Regions from separate parts of the Pseudoalteromonas sp. T1lg76 genome, predicted to be linked through region 3. Evidence: predicted binding sites of a transcription regulator. Region 3 holds the regulator's gene; each other region holds the start of a gene.
What was found. The regulator MetJ, encoded in region 3, represses methionine synthesis genes. The targets are predictions, from matches to a motif close to TAGACGTCTAGACGTCTA.

Region 1: C2M35_RS02235 (homoserine O-succinyltransferase) is a predicted target of MetJ. The motif match lies at 6,782-6,799, and genes of this name have one in related genera.
Region 2: C2M35_RS02025 (methylenetetrahydrofolate reductase) is a predicted target of MetJ. The motif match lies at 6,082-6,099, and genes of this name have one in related genera.

Annotation. Positions count from the first base shown of each region.
Region 1 is NZ_PQCE01000006.1:42,519-52,942, forward strand. It holds gene hrpB (ATP-dependent helicase HrpB) at 1-836, opposite strand, end outside; gene C2M35_RS02220 (GGDEF domain-containing protein) at 905-1,936, opposite strand; gene metH (methionine synthase) at 2,088-4,712, opposite strand; gene C2M35_RS02230 (homocysteine S-methyltransferase family protein) at 4,726-5,781, opposite strand; gene C2M35_RS02235 (homoserine O-succinyltransferase) at 5,771-6,718, opposite strand; gene C2M35_RS02240 (DMT family transporter) at 6,869-7,756, shown strand; gene ettA (energy-dependent translational throttle protein EttA) at 7,850-9,523, shown strand; gene C2M35_RS02250 (PilZ domain-containing protein) at 9,636-9,971, shown strand; gene C2M35_RS02255 (DUF350 domain-containing protein) at 9,997-10,401, shown strand; gene C2M35_RS02260 (DUF1190 domain-containing protein) at 10,414-10,424, shown strand, end outside.
Region 2 is NZ_PQCE01000005.1:211,388-221,811, forward strand. It holds gene xerD (site-specific tyrosine recombinase XerD) at 1-119, opposite strand, end outside; gene fldB (flavodoxin FldB) at 211-729, shown strand; gene C2M35_RS02010 (tRNA1(Val) (adenine(37)-N6)-methyltransferase) at 751-1,476, opposite strand; gene srmB (ATP-dependent RNA helicase SrmB) at 1,515-2,747, shown strand; gene C2M35_RS02020 (M16 family metallopeptidase) at 2,799-5,672, opposite strand; gene C2M35_RS02025 (methylenetetrahydrofolate reductase) at 6,147-7,103, shown strand; gene C2M35_RS02030 (YdbL family protein) at 7,380-7,700, opposite strand; gene C2M35_RS02035 (YnbE family lipoprotein) at 7,710-7,895, opposite strand; gene C2M35_RS02040 (YdbH domain-containing protein) at 7,900-10,335, opposite strand.
Region 3 is NZ_PQCE01000018.1:46,137-56,560, forward strand. It holds gene metL (bifunctional aspartate kinase/homoserine dehydrogenase II) at 1-936, opposite strand, end outside; gene metB (cystathionine gamma-synthase) at 952-2,112, opposite strand; gene metJ (met regulon transcriptional regulator MetJ) at 2,290-2,610, shown strand; gene C2M35_RS07555 (malic enzyme-like NAD(P)-binding protein) at 2,674-3,921, opposite strand; gene rpmE (50S ribosomal protein L31) at 4,529-4,744, opposite strand; gene priA (primosomal protein N') at 4,938-7,190, shown strand; gene C2M35_RS07570 (SPOR domain-containing protein) at 7,210-7,743, shown strand; gene hslV (ATP-dependent protease subunit HslV) at 7,949-8,467, shown strand; gene hslU (HslU--HslV peptidase ATPase subunit) at 8,481-9,809, shown strand; gene C2M35_RS07585 (gamma-butyrobetaine hydroxylase-like domain-containing protein) at 9,852-10,226, shown strand; gene C2M35_RS07590 (MJ1255/VC2487 family glycosyltransferase) at 10,314-10,424, opposite strand, start outside.

The DNA of each region.
Region 1 (10,424 bases), on a different contig from region 3:
CGAATGCCATCTATGGTTAAACTGGTTTCCGCCACATTGGTGGTTAACACTACCTTGCGCTTACCCTCGGGTGCCGGGGCAATGGCCTCTTGCTGCGCCTGTTTATCCAGCTCACCATAGAGTTTATGCACCTCGATGTCGGCCGGTAAATCCGCCAGTTGCTCGCCCACGCGGTTGATCTCGCGCTGACCGGGCAAAAACACCAACACACTGCCTTCTTGTTCGCTCAGAGCCTTCTTCACCAAGGGCGCCATGGCCTCTAACCAGCGCTCGCTCTGCGCCAGGGGTTCATACACTTCCTCTATGGGATAACTGCGTCCCTCGGCAGACACCATGGGACAATCGAAAAACTGCTGATAACGCTCGCCATCCAAAGTAGCCGACATGATCAGAATTTTTAGGTCATCGCGCAGCAACTGGCTTTCCAAGGCAAAGGCCAGGGCCGTGTCGGCGGCCAGTGAGCGCTCATGGAATTCATCGAAGATCACCAGATCGACGCCGCTCAACTCGGGGTCGCTTTGCAGCATGCGCGTCAACACCCCTTCGGTGACGATCTCCAGCCGCGTGTCGGCACTCACCTTGGTTTCCTGACGCAAACGCAACCCCACGCTTTGCCCCACCCGCTCGTTTTGTTGCGATGCCAAAAACTGAGCGATGTTGCGCGCCGCTAAGCGCCGGGGCTCAAGCATAATAATGCGCTGAAAGTGGCCATCGCGCAGCAATTGCAGCGGCAGCCAGGTTGATTTACCGGCACCGGGAGGCGCTTGTAATAAACACAAGGGGTGGTTACTGAGTTGCTCTATAAGCTGAGGGTAGCTTTGTTGTATTGGTAGCACGGCGTTCACACGAAGCGATTCATGGTGGCTATTGTATGCCATTGTCCGCTCAGGATCAGCAGCTAGGGCTAATCCATGGCCACATCGTCGTCGAATACGACCCGGTTTTTACCACTGCTTTTGGCCAGATACAAACGCTTATCGGCAATATTGAGGCAATGATCTATGCTCTCACCAAACTGACGTTGGTGAGCACCTATGCTCAGGGTCATTTGCAAGCTATGGCCATCTGTGTGCAGAGCGTTATCCTGCAGATGTTGCATTATCTGCGTAGCAACCCGTTTGGCACTGCGCGCCGCGGTGTTATGCACCACCAGCAAAAACTCTTCACCGCCCCAACGAGCGACAATATCATCGGGCCCGGCATGGTCCTTTAAAGTCGCGGCGATAAAGCGCAGCACCTGATCGCCGACCTGATGACCATAGCCATCATTGATCTGCTTAAAATTATCGGCATCAAGCAACATATACACGGCACCGGCGCCGAAACCAGGCTGAATCAGACATTCCAGAGCATAACGGCGGTTGCTGAGCCCGGTCATGGCATCGGTGCGCGCCAGTTGCTCATTAATCTGCAACTGCTGCATTAACGCCCGGCTGTATTTATTGCGGTAATACTCATAAAAGCCAGCCAGCGCACAGAGAATGGCAAAGCACAGCATCACACGAGCGGGAAAATGGTAATTATCGTATTGATACAAGCCTAGGTTGGGCGTAAAGATAAACAACAGCAAAACCACCACGGCCAGTAAAATAAGGTCCACCGCCCCTTGCTTTAAACCACGAATGAAGAAGGTCACCGGCGAGACAATAAATAACCACAAGGGCCCGGTACCATGGCTGCCTCCGGATACCACCAGGTACGACATCAGCGCGTACAGGGAATACAACATAAGCACAGCAATAAAGGCATCATGCTTTGTTATCACAAAGGGCAAGGCAAACACCAGCACGGCGCTGGCCAACAGCAGGCTAAGCAACAGGTAGCCATCGAGGTAACTGTTGATGGCCATTATCAAGGAAGTACAGGCGCCGATCGCGGCAAATACACGTAAGAAATGGGCCTTATCGGCATCGGTGGCATTAAAAGTATCTTTCACTGATCCGCACTACTTATCCTTGTTATTCGATAACTTACTGTATCATAAAAATATTAATGCCCAAGTTCTGGGGTTGTTAAAAATTGTTCGGGGTTGATTGAACGCATAAAAAAAGGCGACCTCAGTCACCTTTTTATTCAATATAATCACCTTAGTAGTCGTAGCCCAGATTAGGCCCGAGCCATCTGTGCGCTTCGTCCAGCGTCATACCCTGGCGCTCGGCGTAATCTTCAACCTGGTCGCGCTGAATGCCCGCCACGGCGAAGTACTTGGAATCAGGATGGCTGAAATACCAGCCCGACACAGCCGCCCCCGGCCACATGGCGTAAGACGAAGTCAGCTTCATGCCGATGCGCTCTTCGACGTTCAGCAAGTCCCAGATCTTCGACTTCTCCGTATGCTCCGGGCAGGCCGGATAACCAGGCGCCGGGCGAATACCCTGATAATTTTCGCGAATTAGCTCATCATTACTGAGCGCTTCATCCGTGGCGTAGCCCCAATGTACCTTACGCACCTGCTCATGCAGATACTCGGCAAAGGCTTCGGCGAGACGGTCGGCCACGGCCTTGACCATGATCTTATTGTAGTCATCACCTTGGGCATCAAAGGCATCGGCCAGCGCGTCTTCTTCCAAGCCGCCGGTGACGGCAAAGGCACCAAAGTAATCCGGCGTGCCCTTGGGCGCCACATAATCTGCTAAGCAGTAGTTGGCAAAGCCCTTTTTCTCGGTTTGCTGACGCAACTGACACGAACGCAACAACACCTGAGAGCGGGTTTCATCGGCGTAAATTTCGATGTCGTCGCCGACGCGGTTGGCCGGGAACAAACCTATCACCCCCTTGGGCTGTATACTGCGCTCACGGGCAAACTTATCGAGCATGGCATTGGCATCGGCAAACAGCGACTGCGCCTGCTCACCCACCACCTCGTCATTGAGAATGCGTGGATACTTGCCCGCCAGCGACCAGGTCATAAAAAACGGGGTCCAGTCGATATAATGACGCAAGGTGTCTATGGCCACATCGTGGAACTCCTGCACGCCCAGCTTACTGGGAACCGGTGGCACATAGTTTTGCCAGTCCAGCTTGGCATGGTTGGCCCGTGCCTGCTGTAAACCAATGGGCTTGGAGCGCGGTTTCTTACGCGCCTGTTGCTCACGCACCTTTTCGTACTCGACCTTGGTTTTAGCCACAAAGTCCGCCTTGGCGGTTTTACTCAACAGGCTGGAGGCCACGCCCACGGCGCGGCTGGCATTATTCACATAGATCACACCCTTGTCGTATTGGGGCTCAATTTTCACCGCCGTGTGCGCCTTGGAGGTGGTGGCACCGCCAATCAGCAGCGGTATCTCAAAGCCGCGACGGGTCATTTCCTTGGCCACATGCACCATCTCGTCAAGGGATGGGGTAATAAGGCCGGATAAACCTATGATATCGGCGTTTTCATCGATGGCGGTTTGCAGAATTTTCTCCGCCGGCACCATCACGCCCAGGTCTATCACCTCATAGTTATTACATTGCAGCACCACGCCGACGATGTTTTTGCCTATGTCGTGCACATCGCCCTTTACCGTGGCCATAATAATTTTACCGTTGGTCTGCCCTTCTTCCTTTTCGGCTTCAATATAGGGGTCGAGGTAGGCCACTGCGCGCTTCATAACCCGCGCCGATTTCACCACCTGAGGCAAGAACATCTTACCGGCACCAAAGAGGTCACCGACCACATTCATGCCATCCATCAGCGGCCCTTCGATAACCTCAATGGGCTTGGCAAACTGCTGGCGACAGGCCTCTGTGTCTTCTTCAATGTAATCGGTGATGCCCTTCACCAGGGCGTGCTCCAGGCGTTTTTCCACCGGCCAGGAGCGCCATTCCAGGTCTTCCACCTTCTCGGCCTGAGCCATGCCCGAGTATTTAGGCGCCAGCTCAACCAAGCGCTCGCCCGCCCCCGGGTCTTTATTAAGGATCACATCCTCAACCGCATTGCGTAGCTCTTCGGGAATATCGTCATACACCGCCAGCTGGCCGGCATTAACTATGCCCATGTCCATGCCCGCTTGGATGGCGTGATACAGGAATACCGAGTGAATGGCTTCGCGCACCGGATTATTACCACGGAATGAGAAGGACACATTCGACACCCCGCCGGACACCTTACAGTACGGCAGGTTTTCTTTGATGCGGCGGGTGCCCTCTATAAATTCAACGGCGTAGTTATCGTGCTCTTCGATGCCCGTGGCCACGGCGAAAATATTGGGGTCGAAAATAATGTCTTCCGGCGGGAAGCCGAGCTCGTCTACCAAAATACGGTAGGAGCGCTCACAGATTGCAAACTTACGGTCTGCGGTTTCCGCCTGGCCGGTTTCATCAAAGGCCATGACCACCACGGCGGCGCCAAAGCGCTTCAGGATTTTTGCCTGGTGACGGAACGGCTCTTCCCCTTCTTTAAGGGAAATGGAGTTCACAATTGCCTTGCCTTGAATACACTTAAGGCCCGCTTCAATCACCTCCCACTTGGAGGAGTCGACCATGATCGGCACCTTGGAGATATCCGGCTCCGAGGCGATCAGATTAAGAAACTTCACCATCGCCGCCTTGGAGTCCAACATGGCTTCGTCCATGTTGATATCGATCACCTGGGCGCCGCTTTCTACTTGTTCGCGGGCCACATCCAGGGCGGTTTCATAGTCTTCTTCCATGATCAGGCGCTTAAAACGCGCCGAGCCGGTGACATTGGTACGCTCACCGACATTGGTAAAAATGGCTGTATTGGTCATAGTTGATAGCCCCTTAATTCAAGTTACAGGCTTCAAGGCCGCTGAGACGCATGCGCACCGGCAGCTCGGGGAGCGCTCGTGGTGCGGTGTTCTTTAAGCCGTCGCTAAAGGCTTTAATATGCTCGGGCGTGGTACCACAGCAGCCACCAACGATATTGATAAAGCCCTGCTCGCCCCAGTCGATGATCTCCTCGGCCATTTCTTCGGCTTCCAGGTCGTACTCACCGAACTCGTTGGGCAAACCGGCATTGGGGTGCACCGAGGTAAAGGTTTCACATACGGTGGATAGCTCCTCCACGTACTGGCGCAGCAGATCCGGGCCTAAGGCGCAATTAAGGCCGATGGAAAGCGGCTTAATATGACGAATGGAGTTATAGAAAGCCTCTGTGGTTTGTCCCGACAGGGTGCGGCCCGAGGCATCGGTAATGGTGCCGGAGATCATCACAGGCAAACTGGTGCCGGCCTGCTCGAAGGCCTCTTCCACCGCAAAGGCCGCGGCCTTGGCATTGAGGGTATCAAAAATGGTTTCGATCAAGATCAGGTCGGCACCGCCTTCCATCAGCGCCAAAGTCGACTCGATATAGGCCTCAACCAGTTTATCGAAGGTGATATTACGATAACCCGGGTCGTTCACGTCCGGCGAGATAGAGCAGGTCTTGGACGTGGGCCCAAGCACACCGGCCACGTAGCGCGGTTTATTTGGCTCCTTGGCGGTAAATTCATCGGCCACCTTGCGGGCTAAGCGCGCCGACTCGAAATTAATCTCGCGGCTAAGGCTTGCCATGTCGTAGTCTTCCATGGAAATGGTGGTGGCGTTAAAGGTGTTGGTTTCTATAATATCCGCACCAGCTTCAAGGTATTCGCGATGGATTTGCGCGATCACCTCGGGTTGCGTCAGGCTTAACAAATCGTTGTTGCCCTTCACCAGCACATGCCAGTCTTTAAAGCGCTCGCCGCGATAGTCGTTTTCCTCAAACTTATGTTTTTGGATCATGGTGCCCATGGCGCCATCGAGAATTAAAATACGCTGTTTGAGGGCCGCTTCGAGGGCGTGACGTTTATTCGGCATAATTATCTGTCCTTACATCCTGGCTCACCAGATTAATATCATAGGGCGTGGTTTGATACACGTAGTAGTTTAGCCAATTGGAAAATAACAAGAAGGCATGGCTTTGCCAGGTTTTCGACGGTTTTAAGGCCGGGTTATCCTCGGGAAAATAGTTTTTCGGTTTATCCACATCCAGGCCCTTGTCGACATCGCGTTGATACTCTTTTTGCAAGGTATCGGCGTCGTATTCCGGGTGCCCGGTCAGGTACACCTGCGAGCCGCTTTGGTTTTTAAGTAAGTAGGCACCCACTTCCTCTGAACCGGCAAGCACCACAAGATCTTCGCGCGCGGCAATTTTATTGATATCGATATGACCGTAGCGCGAGTGTGGCACCAAGAAACGGTCGTCAAAACCGCGGGTGAGCGCGCCGTGGTCGAAATAACACTGGTGTTCAAACACACCGCATAGTTTGTTGGCCTGGAGTTCACGTTTCAAACCATAGTGATGATACAAACCGGCATGAGCGGCCCAACAGCTAAACAGGGTCGAGGTGACATGATGCTCGGCCCAGTCGAAAAACTCCTGTAATTCCTGCCAATAGCCTACCTCATCATATTCAAGATGGGCCAGCGGCGCGCCTGTGATGATCACCGCATCATAGTTAGTGTCTTTCACATCGCTGAAATAGCGATAAAACATGTCCAAGTGCTGCTCGGAGTTGGCGCTGGATCTATGGGTATCAAGACGCAGTAAGTCCACGTTGACCTGCAAGGGGGTGTTGGCCAGCAAGCGAATAAACTGCACTTCCGTTTCCACCTTATTCGGCATCAGGTTCAATATGGCCAAACGCATGGGCCTGATCTCCTGCGTGCTGGCACGACTTTTCGGCATCACAAAGACATTTTCTTGGCGCAATTGCGAAATCGCTGGCAACGCATCCTGAACCGTAATAGGCATAGTGAACTCCAATGCTAATATTAGAAGGGCTATTATGACCCTCCCACTGGAAATATCAACCTCTAGATGTTTAGACGTCCATATAAATTTTACAGCGCGGCTCTCCCTTGCCATAATGCCGCGCGTCGAATTAAGTATAAGGGACCCAAGGTGGGATTAGGAGAATTAGCAGCAATCTGTGCCGCCATTGTCTGGGCGTTTTCAACCCTGCTCTACAAAACCTTTAGCCATCACCTTTCGCCCTTACAGCTCAATGTCAGCAAGGGCTTGCTGGCGTCACTGATGATGGTCGCAGCCATTGTTATCACCGCAGACTCTAACATCCCGCAGCAAGTAGCCGCCTGGGGTTGGCTTATCGCCGGTGGTATTATTGGCATTGCCATCGGTGACAGCGCCTACTTTGGCGCCCTGCGCAATATTGGTCCGGCGCGTACCCTGATCATAGAGTCACTTGCCCCCGCCTTGGCAGGCATACTTAATATCCTGTTGCTGGGACACTACCTGTCCACACTGGCCTGGGTCGGTATTATCGTCACCACGGTCGGGGTGGTGATTGCCATTCGGCCACAGCATGCCTTACCAAGCCTGGATAAGCGTCATTATGTAATCGGCGTATCCTTGGCGCTGCTGGCGGCACTGTGCCAGGCCACCGGCATGGTGATGTCAAAAGGAGCAATGAACCTAGAGTCAATGAGTAGTTTGTGGGCGGCGATGATACGTCTGGTATCGGGCACCCTCACCGTGGCTTTGGTGGTGGCGCTGATCAAACACTCGGACCTGTATCAGGCAATCCGCTTAAAAGGCATAGATAAGAAGCATTGGTTGTTGGTGGCGGTATTCTTCGGCACCTTTATCGGCCTGTGGCTGCAGTTAGCGTCGGTAAAATACACCGACCCGGCCATAGCGCAAACCCTCTTTGCCACCGCCCCGTTGATGGTGATGACCTTCGGCTTTTTTAAACGTGAGCCGGTGAGCGCAAACATGATCCTCGGCGGCGTTTTAGCTCTAGCCGGCGTCGGCATTCTACTGGCAAATTAAGCGGCTAAAAACGTGGCCTTTCGTTGACGCTTTTACCCTAGAGACTCTACAATAGCGGCTGATAATTTTAGTCATATTGCAAAGGTTCCTTTCATGGTTTTACCTGATAAGTTTATTTTCTCGATGAGTCGAGTGTCTAAGGTTGTGCCGCCTAAGCGCACCATCCTAAAAGACATTTCTCTGCACTTTTTCCCTGGCGCAAAAATTGGTGTACTTGGTCTAAACGGCTCGGGTAAATCTAGCCTGTTACGTATCATGGCCGGCGTTGATAAAGATTTTGAAGGTGAGGCTCACCCTCAACCGGGCGTGAAAATTGGTTACCTGCCACAGGAGCCGGTACTTGATGAAAGCAAAACCGTGCGTGAAGTGGTTGAAGAAGCGGTAAGCGAAGTTAAAAACGCCCTGACCCGCCTTGATGAAGTATATGCCGAATACGCCATGGAAGATGCGGACTTTGATGCCCTAGCCAAAGAGCAAGGCGAACTTGAAGCCATTATCCAGGCACATGACGGTCATAACCTGGACAACGCTCTAGAGCGTGCCGCCGATGCCCTTCGTCTACCTGCATGGGATGCAAAAGTTGAACATCTTTCCGGTGGTGAGCGACGCCGTGTGGCGATTTGTCGTTTGCTACTTGAAAAGCCAGACATGCTTATTCTCGACGAACCGACCAACCACCTGGATGCAGAATCTGTGGCTTGGTTGGAGCGCTTCCTGCACGATTACGAAGGCACAGTAGTGGCGGTAACCCACGACCGTTACTTCCTTGATAACGTTGCCGGTTGGATCCTTGAGCTTGACCGTGGTGAAGGTATTCCATGGGAAGGCAACTACTCATCTTGGCTAGAGCAAAAAGATGCCCGTTTGAAGCAAGAGCAAAAAGCGGAAAAAGCACGCCAGAAATCAATTGCCCAAGAGCTTGAGTGGGTGCGTTCAAACCCTAAAGGTCGCCAAGCCAAGTCTAAAGCGCGTATGGCCCAGTTCGCCGAGCTACAGCAAAGCGATTACCAAAAGCGTAACGAAACCAATGAACTGTTTATTCCACCGGGTCCACGCCTGGGCGATCAGGTAATCGAGGTTAAAGGTCTGAACAAGAGCTTTGGCGATCGTCAGTTGATCGACAACCTGGAATTCACCGTGCCTAAGGGTGCCATCGTCGGCATTATCGGTGCTAACGGTGCCGGTAAATCAACCCTGTTTAAGATGCTAAGCGGCGATGAGCAGCCGGATAGCGGTGAAATCACTATTGGTGAAACCGTAGAGCTGGCCACAGTGGATCAGTTCCGTGGCAATATGGACGATAGCAAAACCGTATTTGAAGAAATCGCTGACGGTCAGGACGTGCTAAAAGTGGGTAACTTCGAATTCCCAAGCCGTGCCTACGTGGGTCGCTTTAACTTTAAAGGCAATGACCAGCAGAAGTTTGTAAAAGACCTATCAGGTGGTGAGCGTAACCGTTTACACCTTGCCAAGCTGCTTAAAGCGGGCGGCAACGTCTTGCTACTGGATGAGCCTACCAACGACCTGGACGTAGAAACTCTGCGCGCCTTGGAGAATGCGATTCTAGAATTCCCGGGCTGTGTGATGGTTATTTCGCACGATCGTTGGTTCCTTGACCGTATCGCTACGCATATTCTGGATTACCGTGACGAAGGTCAGATCAACTTCTTCGATGGTAACTACACAGAGTACGAAGCCTGGTTGAAGAAAACGCTGGGCGCCGATGCCGCACAACCTAAGCGTATTAAATATAAGAAAATTGGTTAATTAACCAATTGCAAAAGCCCCAGCAATGGGGCTTTTTTGTATCCCCTGTTCATAGACAAAATTGCCCGTCGCCAACTACACTGACTAAATACCCTGCTTTTTAGGAGTGTTTATGCACGAGCGTCGCCACTTTACCCGGGTACTGTTTCAACGCCCCACTCTAGTCACCGACCATCAACATCTCTACCCCAGCCAGTTACTCGACCTCTCACTTACAGGTGCCCTGATCAGCCACCCAGAGAACTTCCACCCCAGCCTAGGGGCAGAACTGCAACTGAGCTTTACCCTAGCCGACACCGATATCGAACAGCCGCATATTGGTTTACGCTGCATCCTCATTGACTTAGATAGCGCCACGCATTTAAAACGTCTTATTGAACTTAATGTCGGGGATGATAAGCTATTGCACCGAGAGCTGGTACAGCCGGCCTCGGTGGAACAACAATAAAATAGACTCAGTGAGAGCAGCAATTATGATCATGGAATCCATGCAAGGGTTTATTCCCTTTTTGATGTATTTTGGCCTTGGCTACCTGTTGGTTTTGGCATTTTTGTTTTTATACACCCTAGTCACCCCCCACTGTGAGTGGACTTTGATGAAGGAAAACAATGCCGCCGCCGCAACCGCCTTTAGCGGTGCCTTTATTGGCTTTACCCTGCCGGTTGCCAGTGCCGCGGTGAACTCGGTATCCATTATTGACTTCGCCATCTGGGGTGTCATTGCCGGTGTTATGCAGCTTATTACCTTTTTCTTAGTACGCCTGTATATGCCTAAATTGTCTGAAAAAATTGCCAACGGCCATATGAGCGCCGGAGCCTTTTTAGGTATCGCCTCGCTGGCGACCGGAATTCTTAACGCCGCTTGTATTACCTACTAAGGAGCGGTGATTATGAAAAGGAC
Region 2 (10,424 bases), on a different contig from region 3:
CGATAGGCGGACAAGGTGTTGTCGCTGGCGCCGCTTTCAAGAAACAAGGCATCCAAAAATTGCTCAATATGCTCTAGGTTATCCGGGTTTGGCGGCTGCTTACTCACATCAATGGCCATGCAGATTTAGGTTAATTGCATCATATCAGATAGATACTCGGGGCACGATACGTTAGACTTCGCCCTATCAATGACAAGCGATGTGAAAACAATGAAGATTGGTTTATTTTACGGTTCGACCACCTGCTACACAGAAATAGCGGCGGAAAAAGTCCGCGATATTATCGGTGCAGACGTTGTTGATCTCTTTAATATTAAAGATGAACCGCTGAAAACAGCCGAAAATTATGATTTTGTCATTTTTGGTATTTCCACCTGGGACTTCGGCGAAATTCAGGAAGACTGGGAGTCGCACTGGGATGATATCAAGGATGTAAACCTGGCGGGCAAGGTGGTAGCCCTGCTCGGTATGGGGGACCAACAAGGCTATGGCCAGTGGTTCCAGGATGCGCTGGGCATGCTCCATGATGAAATCGCGCCACAAGGGGTGCAATTTATCGGTTACTGGCCCAACAGCGATGAATATGAGTTTGAAGCCTCTAAGGCGCTGACAGAAGATGGCTCACACTTTGTCGGTCTGGCCCTGGATGAAGACAGCCAGTACGAAAAAAGCGATGATCGCATTGCCACCTGGGTGGAGCAGATCATGACCGAATACGCCGAGCTGTAAGCTACTTAGGCTTTGTAAACTTTAGAAGCGTAAATAAAATTCACGGCACAGGTGGCGATAGTCCTCACTGTAATCGTCGCCTGCGTGGATCACCAGCTGCTGCTTTTCACTCTCCCCCGCTTGCCAGCTAAATTGCATTAGCCAACGACTGACTTCTTTGCGCTCGGTGCTTTTTACTTCGCACAGGCGCCGTAAATGCCCGCCCGCCTGCTCGGCTAACTGTACTAGCTGTTGTCCTTGCTCACGAGGAAGAATCACCGCCAACTCAGTGTTTACATGGCCTACCCTTTGCCATAGGTCTATCAGCGCCGAAAACGGCAGACTGTCGGTATGACGCGCCAAATTACGCTTATCGTCTTGTGCCTTTAAGGCATTATCAAAATAAGGCGGATTACTGATCAGCAAATCAAACTTGCGCTCACTGTCAAAATGCTGCGCATCGCCCTGCGTTATTTCTATCTCCGGCCAGGGACTTGCCGCCACATTACTCCTTGCCTGGGCGCAGGCATCCGGCTCTATATCCAGGGCTCGCACATCAGAGTGGGGCGCACGCTGCTTACACATTAATGCCAGCAATCCGGTGCCCGTGCCTACATCCAATATTTGCTGCGCCGAGCCCAGCTCCGCCCAGGCTCCGAGCATAATACCGTCGGTGGAAACCTTCATGGCGGTGCTGCATTGCGCGATAGAAAACTGTTTAAACTGAAAACCTGCCACTTTAGACCTTTGTGTTTGAGCATGTGCCACGTATAATTGCCTTAATTGTCCATCATTTTGACTCCTTTATGCAATTTGCCGATTTTGATCTTGATACCGCGCTACTCAACGCCATTGACAGCCTAGGTTTTACTAAGCCCACCAGCATTCAGCAACTGGCTATTCCAGAAGCGCTGGAAGGCCGTGATGTCCTTGCCTGCGCCCCGACCGGCACCGGCAAAACCGCGGCGTTTTTGATCCCCGCCATTCAGTACCTGTTGGACCATCCGCGTCGTAACCCAGGTTTCGCCCGCGTCTTGATCATGACCCCAACCCGTGAGCTGGCCTACCAGGTACATGAGCAATGCGAAAAGCTGGCGGCAGACACACATTTAAAAATCGGTGTGGTTACCGGCGGTATCAACTACGGCACGCATAAAGAGATCTTTGAAAAGAATAACGATATCCTGATCGCCACACCGGGGCGCCTGATGGAATATCTGGACACAGAAAACTTCCACGCCGAAGATGTAGAGCTGCTGATTTTGGACGAAGCGGACCGCATGCTGGACATGGGTTTTCGTAAGGAAATGCTGCGCATTTGTGAAGAAGCGAAAAACCGCCGTCAATGTATGCTTTTCTCTGCCACCCTTGAAGGTGACAGCGTCGCCAAGTTCTCCGAGCGCATCTTAAACGAGCCGGCACAACTGGAGGCATCGCCTTCACGTTCTGAGCGCGGTAAGATTTTGCAATGGGTGCACCTGGCCGATGATTACGACCATAAACTCAAGCTCTTGGTGAACTTGCTACAGCAAGAGAGTGTTGAAAAAGCCATTGTCTTTGTGAAAACCCGTGAGCGCCTGGAAAAGCTGGTTGGCGAGTTATTCACTCATGATATCAAGACCACCTGGTTGCGCGGTGAAATGCCACAGGATAAACGTATGGCGGCCATGGCCAGCTTCCACAGCGGTCGCACCAAGATCTTGATTGCCACAGATGTTGCCGCCCGTGGTATTGATGTTAACGACATCAGCCATGTGTTCAACTTCGATATGCCACGCAGCGCCGATGTCTATGTACACCGCATTGGCCGTACCGCCCGCGCCGGTAAAAAAGGCACCGCCATCTCCTTGGTTGAAGCCCATGAAGTGGCCATGTTAGGTAAAATCGAACGCTACACGGATCAGGTGCTAAAGCGTCGTAAGATCAAAGGCCTGGAGCCGCAGCACAAAGAAGCCAAGCTGCCGCCGAAGAAGAAAAAAGATCCGGAAAAGATGAAGGCCAAACGCAAAAAAGCCAAGTCCAAGGCAAAAAAGAAATAACCCATTAAAAAAGCCGCTCGATTGAGCGGCTTTTTATTGTCTCGGTTCTACTTACTTAAACACTTCTTCCAAAGGCACAACCTTGATGTTTTTGCTTGGAATAGCCAGCTTGTAGCTTTCGATTTGCTTATCTTCGGCCACTAGTTCCGCTGGTTTTTCGGTGTTGTATTTAAGCGGTGAAACCTGCTCGTTCGCTAAACGCGCCTTCATATCTTCACCATCACCACTGACAAACACATAATGAATATTATCTGTTTGCAGGTTCCCGCGAATAACGCGGTTTACATCCGCCACAGTGAGTGTTTCCAGCTGTGAGCGCACATAGTCGGCGAAGTTATCAGTGCCATAGAACTGGCTGTCTAAGGCGTAACCTAGCTGACGGTTTTGGCTTGCCACCAACTGCGGCAAAAAGTTAGTCAGGAAGTTACGGGTAGCGTTAAAGTCTGCCTCGCTCATACCCTGGCTGATCAGCTTATCCAGCTCGCGCAGTGCGGTACGGGTAGCAAAGTGGGCATCGTTATTTGAGCGCAGCGGACGCAACCAGACCTGGAAGATCTGCTCGGAGCGACCCAGGTTAGCATCCGGCTTGGTTTGGAACATGCCGCGCGGGAAGTACTCGATGTAGGCGTAGTCACCATAGTTCATACCACGCACCTGGCGAATACGCTCATACAGCTTGGCATTTGAGTTACGGTGCTCACCCAGGAAGGAACGAACCAACCACAGCGCCGTCCAGTCTTTGCTTGAACGCGTAGTCTCAATTGGGAAACCAAAAGACACGGCGGTCGACTTAGCACTCTTTTCAATAATGGTGGCATGATGGCCGATCAGTGCAGGCGCATCCGGGATATCTAGGCGGGCTTGATCACCGGCTGGCAACCCCTGCAGGTCACTCATCATCTGCGCTTTCACCTTTTCAGGCACGGCACCAATAAGGCCCAGATGCAGATTACGCTGAGTGAAGTTCTTCGCGTAGAAAGCTTTAACATCATCCAGGGTCAAGGCTTCTAAGTCAGACAAGTCACCGTAGTTGTAGGCGCCATAAGGGTGGCCCTGATACAGCTCGGCGTAGAGTACTTCTTTACCTAGCTCTTCATCGTTAGAAGCTTTAAGGCCCGACTCAATGCCGTCGATCAGCTCTTTCTTTAAACGAGCGAAGTCGTCTTCACGAAAGCCCGGGTCTAGCAGTTGGTCGCTGACCAGCTCATACCACTGCTCGGCGTTATCCTTGTGGATGCGACCATGCAGTGAGATCATTTCCTTATCGATTTGATAAGCAAAGCTGCCGGCAATTGGGTAAAGAGCTTTTTGAATTTCCTTGTAGCTCATCGACTGGCTGCCGCCCTTGGCCAGCATGGCCGCAGTTAAGGCCGCCACACCCTTTTTACCTTCAGGGTCGGCCGCAGCGCCGGTGTAGAATAACCAGTTTACGTCAACCAGTGGCGAGCTGTTGGTTTTATCCAGCACGGTAAATAGCTGCTCTGTCGGCTTATTGTTGATATCAGCTACCAAGGTATCAAGCTGCACTTCGGCGTCAAAACCTGCGACTGCATCCTTGGCCGACATGGTGACCGTAGTGCGGTTGTTGTCGGTGAAGTACTGATTAGCAATGGCACGAATATCTTCAGCACTGACACTGTCGGCACTTTGATACAGGGCGTTGATCACCTCAGGGTCGCGCTCGAAGTGCATATAGCTGGCAAGCGTTGATGCGATCGCCTGCGATGAGTCCAGGCTGTTAATAAAGCTGTATTTAGCATTTGATTTCAATGCCGCCAACTTGCCTTCATCTACCAGCTCTGTGCGCGCCTGGGCATAGGTTTGATTAATGGCATCACGCACCACTGCCAGGTTCTCTTCGTCATCCACCTTAACGAATACATGCAATAAGCCCGGATCTTTGGTTTCCGGGTTGTAGGTAAACATTTGCGAAGCAATCTGCTTTTCTACCACCAGCTGTTGGTATAGCTCTGAGTTTTCAGAGAAGTAAAGCTGTGACAGCAGATCCAATGCGGCGCGGTCCTTGGTATTGGGGTTCCACACGGTGCCCTTGTAAGAAACCAACAGCCAGTGACCCGGTAAGCCCTCATACTGCTCATGTACATAACGCGGTGCTGCTTGCTTTGGCTCCACCGGAATATCGGCCTGATAGTCGCCACGCTGCCAGTTACCCCAGTGCTTTTTCACCATGGCAATGGTTTCTTTAGGGTCAACATCGCCGACGATAACTAGAGACACATACTCTGGCTTGTAGAAACGCTTAAAGAAGGTTTGGCCGTATTCACTTTGATCCGGCATGGCTTCGATATCTTCAAAGAAGCCCATGGTGGTGTGCTCATAGGTGTGCTTATCGAAGGCTTCTTTGCGCACCGCCGCCAACAGTTTGCGAATTGGGCTGGCATTGTTCTTAAGGTATTCGCCCTTAACCGTCAGCGCCTCGGTGCGGAACTGCTCTTCGCTGTACCTGAGGTTTTGAAAGACATCGGCCTTGATTTCCAGCACCTTGTCTAAATGCTGCTTAGAGAAATTAAGGTGGTAATTGGTGTAATCATTGGTGGTGTAAGCGCGGTTATCAACACCTGAGTTTTTCATGATATCGGCGTAGACATCTTCCGGGAATTTTTCCGAGCCCTTAAACATCATGTGCTCGAAGAAGTGAGCAAAACCTGTTTTGCCTTCTTCTACCTCGTTACGTGAGCCTACAGAAACTGGGATCTGCAGCGACACCACATCGGGATAATCGGTTTTTACCACCATCACCCGCAGACCATTGTCTAGCTCTTCTAATACATAGTCCTGGGCAAATACTTTATTGTTCTGTTGCGCCGTTGCCGCAGCGGTACTTGTTTGCGTTGTCTGCGTGCTTTGACATCCGCCTAGCGCAAGCGCCAGGGCAATGCCCGAGGCAATAACCGATAGTTTCATCTTCCTATCCTTTAAGTCTGATTGTTATCTGATTTTTGATCCAATCCATTATGCAATAAATTCACCCAATGCGCGTAACCGACGGCTCATTTTGCTGTAAACAAATGTGTCAAAGGGGCGATGAGTGACCGAAGCCCCGCTTCGCAGCGCTCGGAGGTGGAGGCAGGGATGCCGACAGGAACCCAGCTTCATGGACGAATTATATGCACGATGGTTATGAACTCCCTCTTTGGTTGCCGTCGCCAACGCGACAAGATCTTAATTTGGAGACCGCAGTTGAGAAAGTCATTTGTAGGTCAGTGCTGTGCGCCGACAAGGTGAGAATGGTGCATATTTGTCGGCCTGGAAGGCCGACCTACAAGGCAACATGAATGAAATTCAACATTCATGAGTAAGTTTCACCAGAAAAAGGCTGTTTAGACGTCTAAATGGCTGTTATAGTAATTCCATTAACCGCATATGGGAATGAGGATCATGGCGCTAACACTGCAAGAGAAAATTGAAGACCCCCGCCAAGGGGTATACCTTATCGGCACTACACCACCGAAGACAGGTACGGACGATGGTAAGCTGCAAGCCATTGCCGAGAAGCTATTGGGTCGCTTGCATGAAATCGAGTACGACGGTGTTATCGTTTATGACATTCAGGATGAAAGCAGTCGCACCAATGTACCTCGCCCTTTCCCGTTTAAAGAAACCATAGACCCACGTCATTACAGTGGCTTACTACGTCGCTTGTCGCAACTCGATGTGATCACTTATAAGAGCGTTGCCCAGCGCAGCGCCGGTGAGTTTAATCAGTGGTTAGATACCACCTATCAGGAATATAAACTTAATAACCTGGTGTTGGTCGGCAGCCCATCCTCAACCGGTGAAGTTAAACTAAGCCTAAATGATGCTTATACCCATATTGATGCACACGACCATGATTTCTTTTTAGGTGGTGTAACCATAGCCGAGCGCCATGCCAGCAAGGGTAATGAACACGAGCGTCTGCTGACGAAGACGGAGCAAGGTTGTAAGTTCTTTATCTCGCAAGCTGTCTACAATGCGCAAGCGACCATAGATTTGATCACCAGTTATGCCCGCAGTTGTCGCCAGCAAGGGCTGACACCGCAACGTATTATTCTGACCTTTACGCCCTGCGGCGGTGAAACCACCTTGGACTTTATGGAGTGGTTAGGCATTTCCGTGCCCGAAGCGACCAAGTGGCGCATGCTCGATGCAGACAACACCTTAAGTGAATCGGTGCGGATTTGCCGCGAGAACCTGGATTTAATTCTGCGCAGCTGTGCCCATTTAGGCGTGCCTTTAGGCTTGAATATTGAGTCTTTAACCAACCGTAAAGAAGAGATCGATGCGTCGATTAATCTTTACCGTTTGCTTAAAGCGACCATGGAGCTGAGCCTGGCCGAGCGCCTTATCGCTTAAGCCGTAAGCTAACATTAGCGATTTACCCATCATACCAATTCTGTTAAGTATGTGATCAGAGATAGCGCTGGATAAATGATATGATAACAAGGCGGGATTTTTCTTATGTAGTTATTCTACATAGAAAAATTCCAACACAGTTAGCATGATATTTAGCCCGCTAGAATGATTAGCTATTTAAGTGAATTGGTAACCTTCTTTTGCCCATAAAAAAACAGCGCCATGTTCTGCATAGCGCTGTTTTTTTATTTTTTATTTTTTATAGGTGCTTGGTTGTTACTTTTTACGCCACTGGCCATCGACCTTAACCATGTGTCCGGCGGCAGTCTTTTCAATGGCTTTAGCACCGGCCAGAGCTTCAACCTGACTTAGGCTAATGCCGTTTTTCTTGGCCATGGCCAGGTATTTGGCCTTTCGCTTAGCATTGATCTCGGTGATCAACTGCTGCGCCTCGGCAGAGGTGTGCACCAACTCCAGGTAACCAGTACTGGTTTCACCGACTATGCCCTGATCTTTAGCCTGATCTAAGGTTAGCGCCCAAGCACTAAAGGCCAACATGGTCGCACTGAGTAACATGGTCCATTTAACTAGTTTCATATTCGCCTCCTAAAATAGCTCGCTGTCGTCACCGAAAAGCTCATCGAGCTCTTTGTCTACTTTAACGCGGATTTCATGATCCACTTTAACATTTAGGTTGATGGTGATCGGCTCTTTACTTTCCACCTCGACCTTATGGGTACAGCCCATTAAGGTTAACGCGCCGACCAAGGCCACCAGCATTCGCGTACTCATTGCTTTACTCCTTCGCTTGATACTCTCGCTCTACTCTTTTGGTGATTTCGTCACTTAAGCGCAGCGCTCTGAATAGGGTATAGATATTTTCCTGATGATTATAGTTAAAATTAACTTCTTGTTGATGCTCGGGATTTTCTCCCTTTAGTTGCATCGCCATAGTTAACCAACCATCATGGGTTAAATCAACATCGGCATTAATACTGTTAATATCCAAGTTTTCCAACATGGCCAACATGGGCCCTAACTGTTGCTGCTGCTCCTTGACCGCATTAAAGGCGGCGTTGTTATCTATGGTCAGCTTGCCCGCGGCCTGGGAATAGATACGGCCATTTTCTATGCTCACCCCCTGCTCGTTAAAACGCAGCGGCAACTCTGCGGCCAACAACCCTTTCACACTAATGCCCTGCTGTGGCTCCAGGGCCAAAACATTTTCGGCACGGATCCCATCAAGGCGCAGCAGGGCCGGTTTGCGTTCCTTTTCCAGCCCAGTTAAATAGAGTTTATCCAAGGCAAAACGGCCATCGAAGAGCTTGCCCTGCACCTGGCTGACATAGAGATCCTTATCCATCCCCAGCTCACCAGATACCTCTTTAAGTATCGGACCGGCACGCACTTCACTTAGGGTAAACTTAGTCGTTTCGAGCTGAAGTGCGCCTGAATTCACACTGCCTGTGGGGGCCATGTTAAGAGACTGAGCCAGGTAATTCTGATACAAAATCTCGGCGTTATTAATATCCATTTGCCAGTCAAAGCGCTCTAGCAGCGCATCACCCTCAAGGTGCAATGACATGGTGCCGCCGCCGAACACCAGTTCGGGCTCAAGCTGCTGTACCAAGGGCATAAAAGAGCTCAGTTCGGTGTCATTAACAACCAGATTCAAGGCATGGGCGTTGTCGCTCCAATTATGTTTAAGTAGCGCCTCAACTCCTTGCCAAGAAGCAAGGTGAGTACCCCCGATAACTCGGCCGATGGCTAAATTGCTATCGAGCTTCAGGCCGCTTACACGCACACCTTTAACCTCAAGATCCGCTACCTGACTTTGCACCTCCACCTTAGCCTGTCGCTCGCCATTACCGAGCGCATTAGCACCGATTTGATATTGCTGCGTCAGGGTACGCGCCTTCAACTGCGGGCTGTTAAGCACAGCTACCGATGTGGTGAGTTCGGCTTCTACCTGGCCATCAAGATCCAGGGCTGCATCCAGGGTCAGCGCCAGGCTCTTTAACTGATAATCCTGATAGCTTAAGGCGGGGGTTTTTACATCAGCGCGCATCCACCCGGAGCCCAGATAATCGTAACCAAACTGGCCTTGTGCCTGCAGCGGCTGATATTCGAGTTCGGGTTGCGGCGGCAATGCTACTTGACCTAGGAAGTGCCCCTGCACTTGCTTATCGGTCAGGGTGCCCTGGCTTTGCAGCGAGCCGATACTGGCCAATTGCGCCGCCAACAGATACTCACTGCTTAAGGTCAGGGTTTGCCAGTTGCCCTGGCTGTTGTTTGCTTCAATAAGCACGGATTGCCCTCCCGCCCGGTTAGCCATGCTCAGCTCAGGCAAGTTAAACTCACCGTTCATATGCACTGTTAATGGCTGTCGGCTATTAAGCTGCCAGCGAGTTTCGGCCAACTCTCCCAGGTAGGCGCTGTACTTATCAAGTGCCTGACAATGACTCAAAGCTCCGAGCTCGGTACTCAGCTGTTGTGCCGTAATAAGGTATTGCTGCATATCCTCGGATTGAATATGCACCTGGCCCCGACTGGCGAGCTGCCATAAACAATGCGGCTCGCTGCGCAGCTCACCATCAAGATGCAGGGCTAAAGTTGCATCCAGGCTATTACCCCAAAACTCGCCTTTGAGCGCTAATTGGGCCACATCCGCATGCCAGTCCAGGGCATGATTTTGCTGCGTTTTAATATACTCGCCCAACACCTTAGTGAAATCACGAGCAAGGGCTACGTCTACCTCAATGGCATCAGCTTTGAGCAACCATTGGCCCTGGATATCACCCGTGATTTGAAAATGATTGATTTGGGTTTCTTCAATAGCAAAGGTCATGGGGCGACTGAAGTCGACAAAGCTGACCTTGGCTTCGGCTATGCTCAGTAAAGGTCTTTTTAGGGGCAGCAATAAGGCCAAGGGTGCCGGTTGCCAGGGGCTGGCTTGTTTATCCTGGTCATCATCGCTGGCGATGGGACCCGCTTGAACATGGGCTCTCGCTATATGCAGGGCCGTCGGCGTTAGGGTGACGTCTTCCAAGGTCAAAGAATGACCCTGATATTCGAGGCACAGCCGGTCGGCATCTATGGCTAACAACTGGGAGCCCCATTGCCAGCGCGCGCAGGTCAGCGTGGCGCCCTGATGCTGTAAATAATGCTTGGCCAGCATATGGGTGAGTTCGCTGCGAAACCCATAGGCCACCGCAAGCGCGGTGACAAGCACTAAGATTACTCCAAGTAATATTAAAAAAGCCTTCCGCAGCATAGCCTTCCTTTAGCTTAACCTTTGGCTTAATACTAACACGGAGAAAC
Region 3 (10,424 bases):
ACCCTGCTCTAAGTGAACAAGCTTAATAACGTCTTGCTGCGCCAAGGTGGTAATAAAGTACTTATGCTTACACCCCCCCTCGCGCACCACTTCGGTACCTAGGGCATCGCTATCATAAGAGCTGCGCACCGCCAGTTTGATATTGGTGCCATGCAGGGGAGACAAGGTCTTGGCATGTAAAACCGGGTTACCCAGAGCCGCCAATAATTGCGCTTGGGCGCGGCAGATTTTATGGTACTTCTGCGCGCTTGCAACCTTTCTCGGGTCGGTGCTAAACACCCCTTGAGTATCCGTCCAGATACAGACCTCATCGACATCCATATAACGGGCAAATAAAGTGGCACTGTAATCACTGCCATTGCGTCCCAAGGTCACCGTCTGACCTTGTTGATCGGCGGCAATAAAGCCGGTGATCACATTAATCTTATCCGCACCAATAAGGCGCTGACATTGTTGCTCATTCACACGATGCAACAACTGCCCTTGTTGAGCACAGAGTAGTTGCCGTGCATCTAACGCCTGTGCCTCTACGCCGAGTTGCTGCAAATAGCTGGATAACAAACGCGCCGACCAGAGTTCACCATGAGCCAGCAGCGCTGCCTCTTGCAAGTTTCCTTGCTCAAATCCTAGCCATACATGCGTTAATTCTTGTTCCAGCTGAGTTAACACCTGAGCTTTGCGTTCGCCACTTAGCAGCTCCTGGATCAGCTCCTGCTGGTGATTGCGCAACAGGCTTATCACATCCATACCGCTATGCTGATCTTGCTGCTCGAATGTCTGCCAGAGCTTAACCAGGGTGTCCGTGGTTTTACCGGCGGCAGACACCACCACTATGTCACCGACCTGACTATGAGCGAGAACAATATTAGCAACCGCATGATAACGCGCCGCACTGCTTAGGCTAGAGCCACCAAATTTATGTACTACCTTGGCCATTTTATCTGCTCCAGCCTAGCTCTGATGAAGTTGTGCAAAAGCACGTTCAAGGTCGGCGATCAAATCTTGCTGATCTTCAATGCCCACAGAAATACGAATAAGGGTGTCACCCACGCCCGCCGCTAAGCGTGCTTCCTTGTCCATGCCCGCATGAGTCATGGTCGCCGGATGACAAATTAGGCTTTCAACACCACCCAAGGACTCGGCCAGGGTAAATTGCTGCACTGAGGTAAGGAACTTGGCGCTGTCTTTTAGTTCGCCTTTGATATCAAAGCTCACCATGCCGCCAAAACCACTTTGCTGCGCTTTAGCTAATTGGTGCTGTGGGTGACTTGCCAAACCAGGATAGTAAACCTTTTCTACCTCAGGGTGTTGCTGCAGGTATTCGGCGATAGCCTGGGCGTTTTCCTCATGCTGACGCAAACGCACTTTCAGAGTACGTAACCCGCGCAGAATCAGGTAACTGTCAAAAGGCGCACCGGTAATACCAATATTATTGGCCCACCAGGCCAGCTCTTCGCCAAGCTCAGGAGTTTTACAAACCACAGCGCCACCAACCACATCCGAGTGACCGTTGATATACTTGGTTGTTGAATGCACCACGATATCGCAGCCCAGCGCCAATGGGTTTTGCAGCGCAGGTGACAAGAAGGTGTTATCCGCTGCCACCAAAGCACCCACTTGAGCTGCGGCCGCGCATACGGCCTTAATATCGGTCAGGCGCAATATTGGGTTACTGGGGGTTTCAATCCATACCAATTTAGGTTTGGCATCGATAAGCTGCTGATAACACTCGGCAGTGGTGAAGTCCACCACCTTCACTTTTAATAAACCGCGCTTGGCCAAGGAGGTGAATAATCGGTAGCTGCCGCCATAACAATCATGGGGGATCACAAGGGTATCTTCGGGCGTCAGCAACTGTGTTACCAGATGCACCGCCGCCATGCCGGTAGCGGTAATGATGCCACGGGCGCCGCCTTCAAGCTCGGCCAAAGCCTCTGCGAGAATATCGCGATTGGGATTACCGCTGCGGCCATAGTCGTACTGACGTTTGGTATCAAAATCGGCAAAAGAATAGGTAGTGGATAAATAAATTGGGGGCACAACTGCACCATGATGTTGGTCGGCTTCAATGCCGTGGCGCACCGCTATGGTTTGTTTACTTAACTTAGGCATAGTGCCTCCAATCAGAAATGGATGTTTAGACGTCCAAAAGGTTAAAATATCCAAATATAGAAGTCAAAACATTTATACGTCTAAATAGCTATATGAGGAATATTTGACTATCCTTTCCAACACGATAGAATTTCGCCCTTATTGATGCCTAAGTGACCAAAGAACAAGACGCAAATTATGGCCAAGTGGAATGGTGAGTATATTCACCCTTATGCGGAACACGGTAAGAAAGCCCAACAGGTAAAAAAAATTACCGTTTCAATCCCGCTCAACGTTTTAAAAGTATTAACAGATGAACGCACTCGACGCCAGGTGAACAACCTGCGTCATGCCACCAACAGTGAATTGCTCTGCGAAGCATTTTTACATGCTTTTACCGGACAACCGCTGCCTGGCGATGAAGACTTACGTAAGGATAATCCGGAGAAGGTGCCGCAAGAAGTGCGTAAGATCATGGCTGAAATGGGCTTAGAGATCCCAGAGATCGGTGATGATTGATTTTCCAAACACATAAAAAAAGCCCCAAGCAAAACTTGGGGCTTTTTTTTGGCGACAAGGAAATTACTTATCGCTCATATAATTCTCTGGCAGCTCGATTTGCGCTACACCAGTTGCCACTGCGGCTTCGGCTACCGCCTTAGCAACGCGAGGCAATAAACGCGGATCCATTGGCTTAGGAATAATGTACTGCGGGCCAAACTCCAGCTCGGTCACACCCGATGCGGTCAATACCTCTTGTGGTACCGGCTCTTTAGCTATGCTACGAATAGCTTCAACAGCGGCAATCTTCATTTCATCGTTAATAGCCGTGGCGCGCACATCCAGGGCGCCGCGGAAGATAAACGGGAAGCACAGAACGTTATTTACCTGGTTTGGATAATCAGAGCGACCGGTTGCCATGATCAAATCTTGACGGGCAGCGTGCGCCACTTCTGGCTTAATTTCAGGATCTGGGTTTGAACAGGCAAATACAACTGGCTTGTCGGCCATCAGCTTTAACTCGTCCGCAGAAAGTAGATCTGGACCAGATACACCCACGAATACATCGGCATCGGCGATCACGTCTTGCAGAGTGCGTTTATCCGTGTTGTTTGCGAACATTTGCTTATATTCGTTCAGGTCGTCACGACGAGTGTGGATCACACCTTTACGGTCAAGCATATAGATGTGCTCGCGCTGGGCACCACATTTAATCAACAGCTCCATACAGGCCACAGCCGCTGCACCAGCACCTAAACAAACGATCAAGGCATCGTTGATATCTTTACCCTGAATCTCAAGAGCATTAAGCATGCCCGCCGCAGTTACAATGGCGGTACCATGCTGGTCATCGTGGAATACAGGTATATTACAACGCTCGATCAGCGCTTTTTCAATTTCAAAACACTCAGGTGCCTTGATATCTTCAAGGTTAATACCGCCAAAGGTATCGGCAATATTTTCAACCGTGTTGATAAAATCTTCCGTGGTGCGGTGTTTAACTTCGATATCGATTGAATCAAGGCCGGCAAAGCGCTTGAACAATAAGGCTTTACCTTCCATTACAGGTTTTGATGCCAACGGACCTAAATTACCCAAGCCTAAAATTGCCGTGCCGTTAGAAATAACCGCAACCATATTGCCTTTCGCAGTGTATTTATAGGCATTGTTGGCATCGGCGGCAATTTCGCGCACCGGCTCAGCCACACCTGGGCTGTAGGCCAAAGCTAGGTCATTGACCGTTTCCGCACTTTTAGTCAGCTCAACGCTGATTTTGCCTGGAACGGGATAAGCGTGATAATCAAGAGCTTGTTGACGAAAGTCTGACATGAAAAAGTATCCTGCTAGAAATATTGGTGAGAGATCAGGTATCAGGCAACAATACTGCTTTTCCGGCTATATTCCAAGTAATATCAGGTCTATCCTGTTACGCGAAATTAAGCGGTTTTAGCATCATTATCCCGGTTAATTATTTTAATTTCCCCTAGCATGAGCGATATTCCCATGCCTTTTTTGGGTCAAAAAAAGCAATAAAAACTGCGTTAATCATAACTAAAGATATAAAAAATGCAATTTATATAACGATAGCGAATAAAAACACAAAAAATGCAATGATTTAACTGGATTTACCCACAAATCTGCATGTTCATGCTTTTTAGCTGCATTATCGCCGCTTTTCATTAATACCTTTACAAAGAGTAAATGCAAAATGGCTTATATCAATACTGGGAATGGACCAGAGTAATTGTGTTAATCAAGCGATCAGAGAGCAAACAGGATAGGATACCAATTCACTTACTTCTAGCGGGCTAAATATCATGCTCACGGCGTTGGAATTTTTCTATGTAGAAGACAGAATTGGTATTGGATAGCTGCCGTAAAAAGTAAGAGGCACAAAAAAAGCACCCTAGGGTGCTTTTTTCTAATAAGCAATGAATTACTTCTTGCTGCTAAGCGCACCGAAACGCTTATTGAAGCGGTCAACACGACCACCTGTGTCAAGAATCTTCTGCTTACCAGTGTAGAAAGGGTGACACTCTGAACATACGTCAAGGTGAATGTCTTTACACAAAGTTGAACGAGTTTCGAACTTGTTGCCACAAGAGCACGTTGCATTGATTGCTTCGTACTTAGGGTGGATACCTTCTTTCATGGGGATTACCTCTAAATAGGCCGTATCGCTCTCCAAACCCGAAGTTCGGCACCATACGCGTTAGTTTCAATGTGCCAAGACCAATAATATTCGCTCAGCACCCTTAAGGCCGCGTATTTTATTGAACTCCTGTTTAATGTTCAAGCATTAATTGCCGCTATTCACCTTGCCATGAATTTAGTACATTAACAGCATGTCTGATGCTGTGAGTTCACCCTTGTCGTCTTTACCAAGCGCCCTACAAACCGACCTATTGCCAACTCAGGAAGAATGCTATGTGGAAGTGGCAATCAAGGTGCCTCTGCACCGCAGTTTTGACTACCTGGTCGACCCTAAGCTGGCGGCAAGCCTTGAGCCCGGCATGCGGGTTTCTGTGCCCTTTGCTAACCGCCAGGTGACCGCCTTGGTATTGACTCGTAAGGCCAGTACCGACCTACCCAAAAACAAGGTTAAGGCGGTGCTTGGGGTGCTTGATAGCGCCCCAATTATCGACGCCACTCATATACAATTGCTGAAGTTTACCGCCCGTTATTATCACTACCCCCTGGGTGAGACTATTTTTACCGCTCTGCCTAAGGCGCTGCGCCAGGGCGACGACATAGATAAAACCAGCATTAACTATATTCAGCTTACCGAAAAGGGCCGCGCCTTACCCACCTTAAGGGCGAAAAAACAACAGTCGCTGATGTCGCAGTTAGCACAGTCCGGTAAATCGCCGGTAACCGAGGTAAAAGCCCTGGGCTTTACCAAGGCCACTATCGATGCCCTAGTTAGTAAAGACCTGGCCGAGATAAGCATCGAATTTTCCAGTCATTGGCGGGACAATGAAATAAAGGTAGCAAGCAAGCCACGACTTAACGCCGAGCAGGCGGTGGCCTGCAGCGCCATCAATCAAAGCTCGGGCTTTACCAGCTTTTTACTCGAGGGCGTCACCGGCAGCGGAAAAACCGAAGTCTACCTGCAATGCCTGGAAGAAGTGATAAAACAGGGGAAGCAGGCGCTGGTACTGGTGCCGGAAATCGGCCTGACGCCGCAAACGGTTAACCGTTTTCGCCGCCGCTTCCCCCACACCCCGATTATGCTCTGGCACTCGGCACTGACCGATAACGAGCGCCTGCAAACCTGGCGCTTTTGCCAAAAAGGCAGCTGCGCCATAGTCATAGGTACTCGCTCGGCCATTTTTATGCCGTTTTTATCCTTGGGCATGATCATAGTCGATGAGGAGCACGACGCCTCATTCAAACAACAAGACAGCCTGCGTTACCATGCCCGCGATCTGAGCGCCTATCGCGCCCAACAACATAATATTCCGCTGGTTTTAGGCAGTGCCACACCGGCGTTGGAAACCCTTCACCGGGCAATTGAGGGCAAATACCACTTGCTGTCATTAACCCAGCGCGCCCAAACCAGCAGCGATAACCACTTTGAGCTTATCGATATCAAGGGCCAATATCTGCAGGCGGGTTTAAGCCATGCCAGCCTGGCCTATATGCAAAAAGAGCTAAGCCGCCAAAAGCAGGTCATGGTGTTTCTAAACCGCCGCGGCTTTTCACCTTCGCTTATCTGTCACGAATGTGGCTGGCTTAGCGACTGCCCCCGTTGCAGCACCAGCGCCACCTATCATAAATCCATGCGCCGACTGGTCTGCCACCACTGTGGCGAACAAACGCCGCCACCGATGCAATGCCCGGACTGCGGCAGCACACAGATACACCCGGTAGGCCTGGGCACGGAGCAACTGGAAGAAGCCTTAACGACCCAGTTCCCTGACGTTGCCATCAGCCGCATAGACAGGGACTCAACCCGTAAGAAAGGAAGTTTGGAAGAAGAGCTCGAACGTATCAACCAAGGCGGCGCCCGTATTTTAGTGGGCACGCAAATGCTCGCCAAGGGTCACCACTTTGCCGACGTCAGCCTAGTGATTATTCTCGATGTCGATGCCGGACTGCATTCCTGCGATTTTCGCGCCACCGAACATCTGGCGCAGTTGCTTACCCAAGTGGCCGGGCGTGCGGGTCGAAGCGGTGAGCCGGGCACAGTCTTATTGCAAACCCACTTTCCCGAACATCCGCTATTGCAGGATCTGGTTAATAACGGTTATCAACATTTTGCCCGCTACGCCCTGCAGGAACGACAGGAAACTGAGCTGCCACCTTATAGTCATTTGGCCTTATTACGCGCCGAAGCCCACGATTTATCGCTAGTACTTCGTTTTTTAACGGATTTAGTTCCCGCAACCCGCATCCCTAAGATACAATTATTGGGACCGATCCCCGCCCCCATGGAGCGCGTTGCTGGTAAATTTAGATACCAGCTGCATATTCAGGGTGCCGATCGAGGCGCATTACACGCCTTTGTGGCACAACTTATCGATTACCTAGGTTCGCATAAGCTGGCACAAAAGGTGCGCTGGAACTTAGACATTGACCCTATAGATATGATGTAAAGAGAAGCAACACACAGGTATGGCTCAACACGACTACATAAATCGCAAAAGACCCCAGCGCGGTGCTAAGAAAAAAGCACCGCCGAAAAGGAAGCTGCCTATCTTGCTAATTATCGCCGCCATTATTTTATTCGCGGGCTTTGGTTATGGCCTGTGGTATATCAAGAATAATGCCGACCCACAAGCCGTGGAACAGGTAAAGCAACCGCCCAAGCAAGAGCCGAAAGCCATTATAAACAAACCGGAAACACCGGAGTTTATCAATGAGATAAAGCAGGCCGAGATAGAGGTTGAGGTCAAAGAAGTTGAGCAAAAAGGCCCTTACGTTATGCAGTGCGGTTCATTTAGAACCTATGCTCAGGCGGAAACCTTAAAAGCGAAAATTGCCTTCACCGGCCTGGTCGCCGAAATCCGTCATACCGAAGGCACTAACGGTGTCTGGTATAAAGTACGCTTAGGCCCATACGCCACCAAGCGCGGTGCCGAGAGTGATAAAAACAAACTAAAACGCCAAGCCAAAATCATGGGCTGTGGCATCTGGCTGTGGCAATAAGTCTCAGCCCCCAGCAAAAACACAGCCAATCTGCGGGGTTTTCGCCTTATACCAATTCCAACGCCGTGAGCATGATATTTAGCCCGCTAGAATGCTTAGCTATTCAAGTGAATTGGTATTATACCTTGAAATCCCCGAACCTCGCCCATACTTCCTCGCTATTAGACTCAGCAAAGCCCAGTTTGATTTGGGGCAAAGGATTCACATGACTACGATAGTTTCTGTACGCCGCGAAGGCAAAGTCGTTATTGGCGGCGACGGCCAAGTTTCCCTTGGCAACACGGTAATGAAGGGTAACGCCCGCAAGGTACGCCGCTTGTTTAACGGCAAGGTGATCGCCGGTTTTGCCGGTGGCACAGCAGACGCCTTCACCCTGTTTGAGCGTTTTGAAGCCAAGCTGGAAATGTATCAGGGAAATCTGACCAAGGCAGCGGTGGAAATGGCCAAAGACTGGCGCAGCGACCGTGCTCTCAGACGCCTTGAAGCCCTGTTGGCGGTAGCCGATGAAACAGCCTCACTGATCATTACCGGTAATGGCGACGTGGTACAACCCGAGCACGACCTTATCGCCATCGGCAGCGGCGGCAACTTTGCCCAAGCCGCAGCTATTGCACTGTTAGAGAATACCGAGCTATCAGCACGAGAAATCGTTGAAAAGAGCCTTAAGATAGCCGGTGATATTTGCGTATTCACTAACAACTTCCAAACCATTGAAGAATTGTAATTAAGGAGCAGCCATGTCAGCCATGACTCCCAGAGAAATCGTCCATGAACTTGATCAGCACATTATTGGTCAAGCTAATGCCAAAAAGGCCGTCGCCATCGCCCTTAGAAACCGCTGGCGCCGGATGCAGCTTGATGAAGCCCTGCGCCAGGAAGTGACCCCAAAAAACATCCTGATGATAGGTCCAACCGGTGTGGGTAAAACAGAAATTGCCCGCCGTTTGGCCAAGCTTGCCAATGCTCCTTTCTTAAAGGTTGAAGCCACTAAATTCACCGAAGTGGGCTATGTTGGTAAGGAAGTTGAGACGATTATTCGCGATTTGGTCGAAATTGCCTTTAAAATGGTTCGCGACCAACAGGCTAAGAAGCACAGCTTCCGCGCCGAAGAAGCGGCCGAAGAGCGCATTCTTGATACCCTGTTACCACCGGCAAAAGACAGCTGGGGTGAAACACAGCCAAGCGAGAACAACTCAACGCGCCAAGCATTCCGTAAAAAGCTGCGCGAAGGCCAGCTGGATGACAAAGAAATTGAGATCGATATTGCCGAGCAAGGTGCCAACGTTGAGATCATGGCGCCTCCAGGCATGGAAGAGATGACCAATCAGCTACAGAGCATGTTCCAAAACATGTCTGGCGGCAAAACCAAAAAGCGCAAGCTGAAGATCAAGGAAGCCTTTAAGCTCCTGGTTGAAGAAGAAGCGGCGAAATTGGTCAACCTAGAAGATGTGAAAGAGCTGGCCATTGATGCAGTTGAGCAAAACGGCATCGTCTTCCTAGACGAAATCGACAAGATCTGTAAACGTGGTGAGAGCAGTGGTCCGGATGTAAGCCGTGAAGGCGTACAGCGCGATCTGCTACCTCTTATCGAGGGCTCTACGGTGAGCACCAAGTACGGCATGGTAAAAACCGACCATATTCTGTTTATTGCATCGGGTGCATTCCAAATGGCCAGACCGTCGGATCTGATCCCCGAGCTACAAGGTCGTCTGCCGATTCGTGTCGAGCTTGACGCTCTAACTGCTAACGACTTTAAACGCATTCTCACCGAGCCTCATGCGTCATTAACGGAGCAACAAATCGCCCTGCTGAACACCGAAGAGGTGTGCGTTGAATTTACCGAGGATGCCATTGAAAGCATTGCTCAGGCCGCGTGGCAGGTTAATGAGAAGACCGAGAACATAGGTGCCCGTCGTCTGCATACTGTGATGGAGCGTCTGATGGAGGAGATCTCCTTCGAGGCCAGTGATAAAGCCGGTACAACCCTAATCGTGGATGGCGATTACGTTAACCAGCATCTGGGTAACCTGGTTCAGGATGAAGACTTAAGTCGCTTTATTCTATAAGCGTAGGGGCCTTGCGCCCCTTCTTTGTTTTAAGGGAACAGTATGCTGGTCAAGACGTTACATTATCATCGCCGTACCAAGGTATTGGATATTCATTTTGATAATGGCGAGCAGGTAAGTCTAAGCGCCGAGTTTTTGCGCGTGCACTCGCCCTCTGCCGAGGTGCAGGGGCATCACCAGGGGCCACCAAAGCTGGTAACCAATAGAAAGGCGGTGGCTATCGGTGAAATTGAGGCCATTGGCCACTACGCGGTACGCCTGCACTTTGATGATGGCCACCAAAGTGGGCTCTATAGCTTTGGTTACCTTGCCGAGCTTTGCAGCCATGCCGAGCAACTCTGGCAAACCTACCTTGAGCGCTTAAAAGCGGCCAATGCCCAGCGCGATGCCAGCATTGCTATTCGCGTCACTCCCTAAGTGAAAGGCGCGATACACAAGCATTAAAAAAGCCGCATCTGCGGCTTTTTTGTGTTCAGTGAAGAGCAGTAACAAAACTACTTCGAGCTACAGCACGCCCTGCCAGAGTTGCTGATTCAGGCTTTGTCTATCCTGCCATTGTCCCGCCATCAGCCAGGAAATAAGTGGCGCCGGATCATGAGGGAAGTTGATGCGCTC